2 regions of the Streptomyces sp. NPDC088785 genome follow, and region 1 is predicted to be linked to the other one. Evidence: riboswitches for the same ligand, from Rfam matches in the RefSeq annotation. Region 1 holds a riboswitch; the other holds the start of a gene.

Region 1 (5,887 bases):
GCCCGTCGAAGCGCAGCAGCTCCTCCACGCCCGTCTCCAGCAGCCCGTGCTCGCCCCGCGCGAGCGCGTCCTGGAGGACGGCCCGCTGCCCGGGGTGGCGCAGCAGGGCGTGGGTGCCGTTGCCGATCAGGTTGATGGTCGTCTCGAAGCCGGCGAACAGCAGCACGAAGCACATCGCCACCACCTCGTCCTCGGTGAGGTGCTCGCCGTGGTCGGAGGCGCGGATGAGGCCGGAGATCAGGTCGTCGCCGTCGCCGAGGCGCTTGCGGTGGATGAGGTCGGCGAGATAGCGGCGGATCTTCTTCACGGCGCGGGCGACGCCGCCGCGCGGCCCCTTGCCGTGACGGATCATCATGCCCGCCCAGTCCCGCAGGTCGTCCTGGTCCTCGCGCGGGACGCCGAGCAGGTCGCAGATCGCGTAGATGGGCAGCGGGAAGGCGAACTCGTGGATGAGGTCGGCGCTGCCGCGCGCCGCGAAGCCGTCGATGAGGCCGTCCGTCAGTTCCTGCACGCGCGGCGCGAACTCGGCCACCCGGCGCGGGGTGAACGCCTTGGAGACCAGGCGCCGCAGCCGGGTGTGGTCCGGCGGGTCGATGTTCAGCAGATGGGTCATCAGGCCGGCGCTGCGCTCGCCGGGGATGCCGGTCCTGCTCCTGCCTTGCGCGTCGTCCGCGTGGTGCACCGGGTTCTTCGACAGCCGCGGGTCCGCGAGCGCCTGACGCGCGTCCGCGTACCGGGTCACGAGCCACGCCTCGACGCCGCTGGGCAGGGTGGTGCGGTGCACGGGGGAGTGCTCGCGCAGCCAGGCGTAGGCGGGATACGGATCGGTGGCGAACTCCCAGGTGAAGAGTTCGGGGGCGGGCGCGGTGTTCACATCCCGACCGTACCCGGAGGCGGTCCGGCCAGCGGGAACGCGTGTGACCGGTGCCACTCGGCGCCGTGCGCGCGGGCGGCACGGGATGGTTTGTCGGCATCCCGGAAAGCCGCGAACGGGGCCCATTCACCGCACAGTTCACGACGGCCCACAGACCCCCGAAAGCTGACGTTGTGTCAAATCTGTGATGGAGGCGTGATCTACGCTGCATCGACTTGTGACAAGCGTTCGAGTCCCGCTACGTTCACCAGTCATCGCGACACACGCACAACAGGCACCACGCATCCACCTTGTCGCGTGCAGCTGTATCAGTCTCGCGAAAGGCAACCGCATGCTCTCCGGGAACGGTCGACACCGTCGCCCCCGCCAGGCCCCTGCTCTCGTCGTCGCCGCCGGGGTCACCGGCAGCGCCATCGCGATCCCGCTGCTCGGCGCCACCGGCGCGCACGCGGCGACGGCCACCACGTGGGACAAGGTCGCCGAGTGCGAGAGCGGCGGGCAGTGGAGCCTGGACGCGCGCAACGGCTACTACGGCGGCCTTCAGTTCTCGCAGGAGATGTGGGAGGAGTACGGCGGTCTCGACTACGCCCCGCGCGCCGACCAGGCCAGCCGCTCGCAGCAGATAGCCGTCGCCGAGAAGGTCCTCGACGCCAAGGGGCCGAGCGCCTGGCCGAGCTGCTCGGCCACCGCCGGCCTGGCGCAGGGCGCCGGCTCGGCGGACGTCGACCCGGGCGCGAGTGCCACCCCCAAGGCCCCCGGCGACGGCGGTGCGACGGCCGGGACGGACTCCGGCTCGGACTCCGGCTCGGACTCGGGTTCGAACTCCGGCGCGGACGCGGACGCGAGTGCGGATCCGGGAGACAAGAATCACGACGGATCCGGCGCATCGGACAAGGTGTCGGACAAGGCGTCGGACGATGCCACGGACGGCGCGTCGGACGCGGCGTCGGACGGCCCGTCCGACGGCCCGTCGGCGGACGACTCCGCCGCTACCTCGGGTAACAGCGAGGAGGGCGGGGCGAGTGACGCCGCGTCGGCTCCGTCCGGCACCGCCTCGCCGGACTCCCCGGACACCGCCGCCGACGACTCCACCGCCCCCGCCGACGCCTCCGCGGGCGGCCGGCACCGGGGCGACCGCGCCACCGACGACGGCGCCGACTCGCGTACGGGCGACGGCCGTCACGCCTCGCGCGACGAGCGGCGCGACGGCGACGCCTATGTGGTCCGCTCGGGTGACAACCTCTGGGACATCGCCGACGCCCAGAACGTGCCCGGCGGGTGGTCCGCGCTCTACGACGCGAACCAGAAGACGGTCGGTACCGACCCGAACCTCATCCTCCCTGGTCAGAGTCTGGATCTTGGGTCTGAATCGGTCGAAAAGTAGCGGGAGTTACGGGGTCTTTGAGGCCTGTATGTCCGCTTTTGATCGAGTGAGACATGAGTCTCAAAGACCCTGATCGTCTTTGAAATCGGGCGGATCCACTGCTTACGGTCTGACCGCTCGCCACAGCGGGCCCCGACGGACGTCACGCCGAATCCTGCCAACGTCCGTACGGGAACAGTCGACGCGTAAGCGCCGTAGGCAGGAGCGGGGGACCCAGGTAAGCCGCCGTCGAGGGAGACCGAGACGGCTTGGGGTTAAGCCGCGCACAAGGATGCGCGGCCGGGCACTCACTGGCCCGAACCCGACAGCTCACCTCGTAGGCGTCGGTGAGGGGATCTCTCCATGCTGCTTTCCAGCAAGGGCAAGCACCGCCGCCCGTCCAAGGCCGTCCGTGTCGCCACGCTCGCCGGTGTCGCCGGTGCCGCCGTCGCCGTCCCGCTGATGGGCGCCACCTCGGCCTCCGCCGCCTCCGCCTCCGAGTGGGACCAGGTCGCGCAGTGCGAGTCCGGCGGCAACTGGTCGATCAACACGGGCAACGGTTTCTCCGGCGGCCTCCAGTTCTCGCCGTCCACCTGGGCGGCCTACGGCGGCACGCAGTACGCGTCCTCCGCCGCGGGCGCCTCCAAGGCCCAGCAGATCTCGGTCGCCGAGAAGGTCCTCGCCTCGCAGGGCAAGGGCGCCTGGCCGAGCTGCGGCGTGGGCCTCTCGGGCGCCTCCACGGGCAACTCCGCCCCGGCCCCCCAGCAGGACACCCAGCAGTCCCAGCCGCAGCAGCAGCAGCCGCAGCAGAGCCAGCCGCAGCAGCAGAAGTCGACCGAGCAGCACACCGACTCCTCGGCCGCCTCCCGCTCGCAGTCGCGCGACACCGTCACCACCCCCACCGGCCAGAAGGTCGAGAAGGGCGACGGCGAGTACAAGGTCAAGACCGGCGACACCCTCAGCAAGATCGCCGACGCGCACGGCACGGACTGGCAGAAGGTGTTCAAGCTCAACAAGGACATCGTCAAGAACGCCGACCTGATCTTCCCGGGTCAGCAGCTCCACCTGAAGTAGGACCGCGCGGGAGTGCCGCGGGCCCGGCGTCGGCGGACGCCGGGTCACCGGCCGCACCCCCGTCCCCACTCCCCGGTGGGCCGCTCACCTGAGCAGCCCCCGCCCCATGCAGCGGGCGGGGGCTGCTGTCTTTGTTCCGTTAAGAAACATTTCGCTCTGGGCGTTGTCCACTGGCCGGGCGGTCGGATGGCCGATGCCTCGGAGCCGGTTAGGCTCAGAGGGTGCGGGACCGAACCAACCGGCCCCGCACCGTCCGCGTCACATCCCAGAAGGAGATGCTCGTGCCGTCCATCGACGTCGTCGTAGCCCGGGAAATCCTGGACTCCCGAGGCAACCCCACGGTCGAGGTCGAGGTCGGCCTCGACGACGGCAGCACGGGTCGTGCTGCCGTTCCGTCGGGCGCCTCCACCGGTGCCTTCGAGGCCATCGAACTCCGTGACGGTGACCCCAACCGTTACCTCGGCAAGGGCGTCGAGAAGGCCGTCCTCGCCGTCATCGAGCAGATCGGCCCGGAGCTGGTCGGCTACGACGCCACCGAGCAGCGCCTGATCGACCAGGCGATGTTCGACCTGGACGCCACGGACAACAAGGGCTCGCTGGGCGCCAACGCCATCCTCGGCGTCTCGCTCGCCGTCGCGCACGCCGCTTCCGAGGCGTCCGACCTGCCGCTCTTCCGCTACCTGGGCGGTCCGAACGCGCACCTGCTGCCCGTCCCGATGATGAACATCCTGAACGGCGGGTCGCACGCCGACTCCAACGTCGACATCCAGGAGTTCATGATCGCCCCGATCGGCGCGGAGTCCTTCTCCGAGGCCCTGCGCTGGGGCGCCGAGGTCTACCACACCCTCAAGAAGGTGCTGAAGACCAAGGGCCTGTCCACCGGCCTCGGCGACGAGGGCGGCTTCGCCCCGAACCTGGAGTCGAACCGCGCCGCGCTCGACCTCATCCTCGAAGCGATCAAGGAGGCCGGCTACATCCCCGGCCAGCAGATCGCGCTCGCGCTGGACGTCGCCGCCTCCGAGTTCTACAAGGACGGCAAGTACCAGTTCGAGGGCAAGGAGCGCTCGGCGGCCGAGATGACCGAGTACTACGAGGAGCTCGTCTCCGCGTACCCGCTCGTGTCCATCGAGGACCCGCTGTACGAGGACGACTGGGCCGGCTGGCACGTCATCACCGAGAAGCTGGGCGACAAGGTCCAGCTCGTCGGCGACGACCTCTTCGTCACCAACCCGGAGCGCCTGGCCCGCGGCATCGAGGAGAACTCGGCCAACGCCCTGCTCGTCAAGGTCAACCAGATCGGTTCGCTGACCGAGACCCTGGACGCCGTCGAGCTGGCCCAGCGCAACGGCTTCAAGTGCATGATGTCGCACCGCTCCGGCGAGACCGAGGACGTGACGATCGCGGACCTCGCCGTCGCCACGAACTGCGGCCAGATCAAGACCGGCGCCCCGGCCCGCTCCGAGCGCGTCGCCAAGTACAACCAGCTCCTGCGCATCGAGGAGATCCTCGACGACGCCGCGGTCTACGCCGGCCGCAGCGCCTTCCCGCGCTTCAAGGGCTGACCGGCCCCGCGCCTGCTGAGGCAGTAGTTCCGTACGTCCCCGCACTCGGTCCCGTACCGTGTGCGGGGACGTACGCACGTAGACAGCACTGCCGGACGGGGAGGCGGAGGAGCCATGCCGGGAAAGCTCCGAGACAGGGGCCGTGACGACTCGGCCCGCTTCTCCACGGCGACCCGCCTGCGACTGCTCGGCGAGCAGACCGCGGAGCGGGTCTACCGCTCGCAGACCAGGCGCCAGGCGCGCCGCTCCCGGCTGACCGGCCGCGCGGCCCTGCTCGCCCTCGTCGTCTGCACCCTCGTCGTGGCGCTCGCCTACCCGATGCGGCAATACGTCTCCCAGCGCGGCGAGGTCGCGGACCTCCAGCGCCAGCAGCGGCAGGCCGAGGAGCGCGTCGACCGGCTCCGCGACGAGAAGGCGCGCTGGCAGGACGACGCGTACGCCGAGCAGCGGATCCGGGAGCGCCTGCACATGGTGATGCCGGGCGAGACCGGCTACGTGGTGCCCGACGCGCGCGCCACCAGCACCGGCCGCCCGGACCAGAGCCCGGCCGAGCGCGCCTGGTACTCGAACGTCTGGGACGGCGTCGACAAGGCCGACCAGGCAGCCAACTGACACACGAGAGACACCCCAGGAAGTCATGGACACGCCCCCGCCCCAGACCGAGCGCACCGAGCCCACGGACGCCGACATCCACGCGTTCAAGGAGCAGCTCGGCCGCCCGCCGCGCGGCCTGCGCGCCATCGCCCACCGCTGCCCCTGCGGCAACCCGGACGTGGTCGAGACCGCTCCGCGTCTGGAGGACGGCACGCCGTTCCCGACGACGTACTACCTGACGTGCCCCCGCGCGGCCTCCGCCATCGGCACGCTGGAGGCCAACGGCGTCATGAAGGAGATGACGCAGCGGCTGACGACGGACCCGGAGCTGGCGCGCCAGTACCGCGCCGCCCACGAGGACTACCTCGCGCGCCGCGACGCCATCGAGGTCCTGGAGGGCTTCCCCAGCGCGGGCGGCAT
Region 2 (5,887 bases), on a different contig from region 1:
CTCTCGATTCGTTTGCCACGACCACACATCTTTCACCCCGGCGTGTGACCTACGCGACCGTAACCAGGGGTTGACGAGTGGTGACAAACCACACCCGGCCCCCAGGGAATATCTGGGGGCCGGGTGTGGCGCACGGGGCGTACGGGGCGTGCCGTGGGTCAGCCGGTGACGCCGTGGCCGCGCAGGTAGGCGACCGGGTCGACGTCCGAGCCGTAGTTCGGGGTCGTGCGGATCTCGAAGTGCAGGTGCGGTCCGGTCACGTTGCCGGTCGCGCCGGACAGGCCGATCCGGGCGCCGGCCGTGACCGTCTGCCCCGCGGAGACGCCGACCGAGGACAGGTGGGCGTACTGGGAGTAGTAGCCGTCGGCGTTCTCGATGACGATCTGGTTGCCGTACGCGCCGCCGTCGCCCGCGGAGACCACGGTGCCGTTCGCGACGGCCTTGACCGGGGTGCCGGTGGGCACGACGAAGTCGGTGCCGGTGTGGTAGCCGCTGGACCACATGGCGCCGTTCGCGTGGTACGGCGTGCCGGCGGAGCCCTCGACGGGCATCGCGTAACCGCCGCCGGTGGTGGCGCTCGCCGGGGTGGCCGAGCCGCCCGCGCCGCCGAGGGTGAGCTTCGTGCCGGCCTTGATCAGGGACGCGTCGGCGCCGATGACGCTCCTGTTGTCCTGGTAGAGCCGCTTCCAGCCGCCCTCGACGTGCCGGTTCTGGGCGATCTTCGCGAGGGTGTCGCCGGACTTCACGGTGTACGTGGCCGGCGCGGCCCCGGCGGAGTCCGCGGCCTGCGCCCCGGTGGCACCGATGAGGGGCAGCGCGAGGGCGGCGCCCGAGACGGTGGTGAGGGCGGCGGCGCGGGTGGCGCGGCGGGTCTTCGGACGGCGGTGCTTCGCCTGTGCGGACATGGCGCTTTTCCTCTCCGTCGCCTGCGGGGTGAGCTGTCGGGTTCGGACGGGAGATGTCCGGCCGGATCCCGGGAAGGAGTCCGGCTGCACCCCGAGCCACGTCGGGAATTCCCTCGGCGGCGTACTGCCTGTGGGTCCCCCGCTCCTGCCGTCACGGGTTGTGGTGGGAACTCCGGGCGGCGGCAGGATTCGGCGTTCCGTCCGGTGTGATGGGTGACCGTAGGACAGGAATACGGGCCGCGACAAACAGCGCATTCGCCTTTCGGGATTCTGGTTGATCGTTTACGGGATTCCGCTGTGACCCTCTGTCGATGCCGCGCCTTTACCGGCGCCAATTCCTCCGGGAATTCCGCTCCCCGGCGATCGGGAGATCAACCACGCACCGTCACCGATATGAGCCCGCTCACGCACACGTACACAATCTTCCCCCACGTACGGATACTTGGTACTTAAAGGGGCAAAACAGACGGATGGTTGCCCGGGGAATCCATGTCGTATCGTCGGGTGCAGGCCCACCGGCGAGCGGCGCCGGCGCGCCCGATGCGGAGGAGCCCCACGTGACGCAGCACGCCCCGTCCACCGAGCCCGAACTGACCGCCGTGCGCAACTTCCGCGACGTGGGCGGCCTTCCGACCGTGGACGGCGGCCGCGTACGGCCCGGCGTGCTCTTCCGCAGCGGCCACCTCGCGCACGCCACCGCCGAGGACGCCGCGTTCCTGGCCTCCCTCGGGCTGCACACCGTCTTCGACTTCCGCAACGCGGCGGACCAGAAGCTGGAGGGCGCCGACGTCGAGCTGCCCGGCGTGCGCAACGTGAACCTGCCGCTGTCCGACCCGGCCGACGGCGCCGAGTTCTGGAAGATGGTGCGCGACGGCGACACCGACCAGCTGCGCGGGCTGCTCTCCGACGGGCGCGGCGCGCAGCGCATGATCACCTCGTATCGGAGCATCATCGGCGACCGCACCGCCGAGCACAGCCGGGTGCTGCACGCGATGGCCGACGACAGCACGCCGGCCCTGATGCACTGCGCGGCCGGCAAGGACCGTGCGGGCCTGTCCATCGCCGTGACGCTGCTCGCCGTCGGCGTCGAGCGGGACGCCATCGAGGCGGACTACCTGAAGTCGAACGAGCGGCACCGCCGCTACCGGGTCCGCCGCAACGGCACCGGCGCGGACGACGCCTACTCGGCCGAGGTGATGGAGCTGCTCGCGCCGCTCTTCGACGCCCGCGCCGAGTACCTGCACGCGGCCTTCGAGACCATCGAGCAGACGTGGGGCACCACGGACCGCTACTTCACGGAGGGGCTGCGGCTCGACGCGGCCGCCCGCGACCGGCTGCGCGAGCGCCTCGTCGACTGATCGGCGGCGCGGGGCCCCGTCAGCGGCTGCCGCCGAGCGTGAACAGCAGGTAGACGAACGCGGCGAAGGCGTGTCCCACGAAGACGTAGATCAGGACGCGCACCCAGATGCCGCGCGGCAGCTTGTCCTCGATGTCGCGGCCGCCCGGCCGTTCTGCGTCGCTCATGACATGCCTCCCAGGCACAGTGCGGTCGTCGGGCTCTGGAGCAGGGTGTGGACGAAGAGCAGGTCGGACCCGCCGCTGTCCGCGGCCGCGATGCGGTGCGGGGTGAGCGAGTCGAAGTGGGCGCTGTCCCCAGGACCGAGCCGGTGGGTCGTGTCCCCCAGGCGCAGCCGCAGCCGCCCTTCGAGGACGTAGAGCCACTCCTCACCGGGGTGGACGCGCACGATGTCGCCCTGCGCGCCGTACGGGACGTGCACGCGCAGGGCCTGCATGCCGCGCCCGGAGGCGCCGGCCTGGACGTAGGTCCAGCCGCCCGCCTCGGTGGCCTCCATGGTTCCGGCGCGCACGACGGCGTCGCGATCGGCGGGGGCCTCGCCGAGGAGTTCGGAGACCGTCGTACCGTAGGTGCGGGCGAGTGCGAGCAGCATCGGCAGCGAGGGCTGGCGCTGGCCGGTCTCCAGCCGGGAGAGATGGGCCGGTGACAGGCCGGCCGTGCGGGCCGCGGACTCCAGGGTGAGCGAGGCGCGGCGGCGCAGGGCGCGCAGCTGGGGCGCGACGGCGGGCAGCTCCGGGGGTTCCGGAGCCTCCTCGGGGAGGGCAGGGCTCATACCGTCGATTCAGCCAGAGCCCTGCCCCCGAGGCAAATTTATTGCCCCAGAGGCAAGTCCGCTGCGGCGATCGTGCCCCGGTCCGGTCAGCGGATGGCGACCGCCTGCTTCACCAGGGTCTTCCCGAAGTCCCACATCAGCCCACCACCGCCGTGCGCGTCGTCCATGACGGCGGTGAACGCCTCGACGAACCGCTCGACGTCCGCCTCGTCGATCACGAGCGGCGGGATCAGCTTGATGACCTCCAGGTGGTCCCCGGAGACCTGGGTCAGGATCCGGTGCTTCTGCAACAGCGGCACCACGACCATCTGCGCGAACAGGCCCTTGCGCGCGGCCTGCAACATCGTCCAGCGGCTGCGCAGCTTCAGCGACCGGGGCCTGCCGAACTCGATCCCGATCATCAGGCCGCGTCCGCGGACGTCGCTCAGCAGCTCGTAGCGGTCGATGAGCGCCGCGAGGCGGGTGCGCAGCAGATCCCCCATGGCCCGCGCGTTCGCGACGGTCTCCTCGTCCTCCATCACGGAGAGCACGGCGAGGCCGGCGGCCATGGCCTGCGCGTTGGAGCCGAAGCTCGCCGAGTGGACCAGGACCCGGTCCATGGACGAGTAGACCTTCTTGAAGATCCAGTCCTTGCCGAGCGTTGCGCCGACGGGCACGTAGCCGCCGGAGAGCGCCTTGGCGACGCACACCAGGTCCGGCTCGACGCCCTCGTCGTTCTGGTAGGCGTAGAAGTCGCCGGTGCGGCCGAGGCCGGTCTGCACCTCGTCGGCGATGAGCAACGCCTTGTGCTGGTGCAGGAGTTGCTGCGCGGCGCGCAGGTAGCCGGGCGGCGCCTCGTGCACGCCCTTGCCCTGGATGGGCTCGACGATGAGCGCGGCCACGTCCCCCTTCCCCAGCTCGCGCGCCAGCGCGTCGAGGTCGCCGAGCGGGACGGCGGTGTCGGGCAGCAGCGGGGCGAACCCGTCGCGGAAGCCGTCCTCGCCGTTGACCGACAGCGAGCCGGTGGTCAGGCCGTGGAAGGCGTGGGCGCAGTAGAGCACCCGCGGCTTCCCGGTGGCGAAGCGGGCGAACTTCAGCGCCGTCTCGACCGCCTCCGTACCGCTGTTGCCGAAGAACACCCGGTCCAGGTGCGGACTGTGGGTGAGCAGCTTCTCGGCGAGCAGTCCCGGCAGCGGCTGGCAGTCGAACCGGGTGAGGTCGGCGAGGGAGGCGTCGAGGACGTCGTGCAGCGCCTTGCGGACGACGGGGTGGTGGCGGCCCAGGCCCATGACGCCGAAACCGGCGAGCATGTCCAGGTAGTCGTTGCCGTCCGCGTCCCAGAAGTGGGCGCCCTCGGCCCGCTCGTAGACCTTGTCGAAGCCGATGGTGTGCAGCATCTTCGGCAGTTGGTGGTTGAGGTACTTGGCGTGCAGCTCGTACCGTTCGGCGCCGCGCTCGGCGAGCAGCGTGCCGAGGTCGAACTCCTTGCTCATGCGTGGTTCTCCTTGCCGGACTTCGAACTGAGGGAGGTGCTGATCCGCCCGGCGATCTCCACCGGGGTCAGCCCGATGTCGGCCAGCACCTCACCGCGCTTGGCGTGCGCGAGGAACTGCTCGGGGATCCCGAACCGCCGTACGGGGACGTCGACATCGGCGTCACCGAGCGCGAGGGCGACGGCGGAGCCGACTCCGGCGGCCCTGCTGTTGTCCTCGACGACGGCGACGAGTTCGTGCCCGGCGGCCAGCGGCGCGAGGGCCGGGTCGACGGGCTTGACCCAGCGGGGGTCGACGACGGTGCAGTCGATGCCGCGGGCGGCCAGCAGCTCGGCGGTCTGGAGGCAGACCGGGGCCATGACGCCGACGGACACGAGCAGCACGCGCGGGTGGTCGGACCGGTGGAGTACGTCGATGCCGCCCACCCGGTCGACGGCCGGGAGCACGGCGCCCACGGACTCCTTGGGGAAGCGCAGCACGGTCGGCGCGTCGTCCACGGCGACGGCCTCGCGCAGCTGGGCGCGGAGCTGGTCGGCGTCGCGCGGCGCGGCGATCCGCAGCCCCGGCACGACCTGGAGCACGGACATGTCCCACATGCCGTTGTGGGAGGCGCCGTCGACCCCGGTGACCCCGGCCCGGTCCAGGACGAAGGTGACGCCGCTCTTGTGCAGCGCCACGTCCATGAGGAGCTGGTCGAAGGCGCGGTTGAGGAAGGTCGCGTAGACGGCGACGACGGGATGGAGTCCGCCGGTGGCCAGCCCGGCGGCGGACACGGCGGCGTGCTGCTCGGCGATGCCGACGTCCCAGACCCGGTCGGGGAACTCGGCGGCGAACTTCGTCAGGCCCACCGGGTGCAGCATGGCCGCGGTGATGGCGACGACGTCCGCGCGCTCCCGGCCGATCGCGGCGATCTCGTCGCCGAACACCGACGTCCAGGACGGGCCGCCGGCGGGGGTGAGCGGTTCGCAGGTGAGCGGGTCCATCACGCCGACCGTGTGGAAGCGGTCGGCCTCGTCGGCGAGGGCCGGCTCGTAGCCGCGGCCCTTCTCGGTCAGGCAGTGCACGAGGACCGGCCCGTGGAAGCGCTTGGCGCGGCGCAGCGCGGACTCCATCGCGCCGATGTCGTGCCCGTCGATGGGCCCCACGTACTTCAGGCCCAGGTCCTCGAACATGCCCTGCGGGGCGAACGCGTCCTTGAAGCCCTTCTTCGCGCCGTGCAGGGACTCGTAGACGGTGTGGCCCACGACGGGGGTGCGCAGCAGCACGTCCTTGCCCCAGGCCAGCACCTTCTCGTAGCCGTCGGTCGTGCGCAGCGTGGCCAGGTGGTTGGCGAGGCCCCCGATGGTGGGCGCGTAGGAGCGCTCGTTGTCGTTGACCACGA

Evidence for each region. A riboswitch is a leader RNA that binds a small molecule or an ion and turns the genes downstream of it on or off. The one in region 1 is predicted to bind cyclic di-AMP.
Region 2: linked by a shared signal. The riboswitch ahead of ACIP5K_RS14660 (LysM peptidoglycan-binding domain-containing M23 family metallopeptidase) and the one ahead of ACIP5K_RS22480 (transglycosylase family protein) in region 1 are both predicted to bind cyclic di-AMP.

The regions. Positions count from the first base shown of each region.
Region 1 covers NZ_JBIVKH010000008.1:97,553-103,439, reverse strand. Annotated here, with positions in the region: gene ACIP5K_RS22490 (cytochrome P450) at 1-874, opposite strand, end outside; gene ACIP5K_RS22485 (transglycosylase family protein) at 1,206-2,258, shown strand; cyclic di-AMP (ydaO/yuaA leader) riboswitch at 2,439-2,596, shown strand; gene ACIP5K_RS22480 (transglycosylase family protein) at 2,601-3,311, shown strand; gene eno (phosphopyruvate hydratase) at 3,587-4,873, shown strand; gene ACIP5K_RS22470 (septum formation initiator family protein) at 4,988-5,485, shown strand; gene ACIP5K_RS22465 (DUF501 domain-containing protein) at 5,511-5,887, shown strand, end outside.
Region 2 covers NZ_JBIVKH010000004.1:142,520-148,406, reverse strand. Annotated here, with positions in the region: gene ACIP5K_RS14660 (LysM peptidoglycan-binding domain-containing M23 family metallopeptidase) at 159-905, opposite strand; cyclic di-AMP (ydaO/yuaA leader) riboswitch at 911-1,081, opposite strand; gene ACIP5K_RS14655 (tyrosine-protein phosphatase) at 1,463-2,263, shown strand; gene ACIP5K_RS14650 (DUF6126 family protein) at 2,283-2,429, opposite strand; gene ACIP5K_RS14645 (helix-turn-helix domain-containing protein) at 2,426-3,034, opposite strand; gene ACIP5K_RS14640 (aspartate aminotransferase family protein) at 3,121-4,506, opposite strand; gene dxs (1-deoxy-D-xylulose-5-phosphate synthase) at 4,503-5,887, opposite strand, start outside.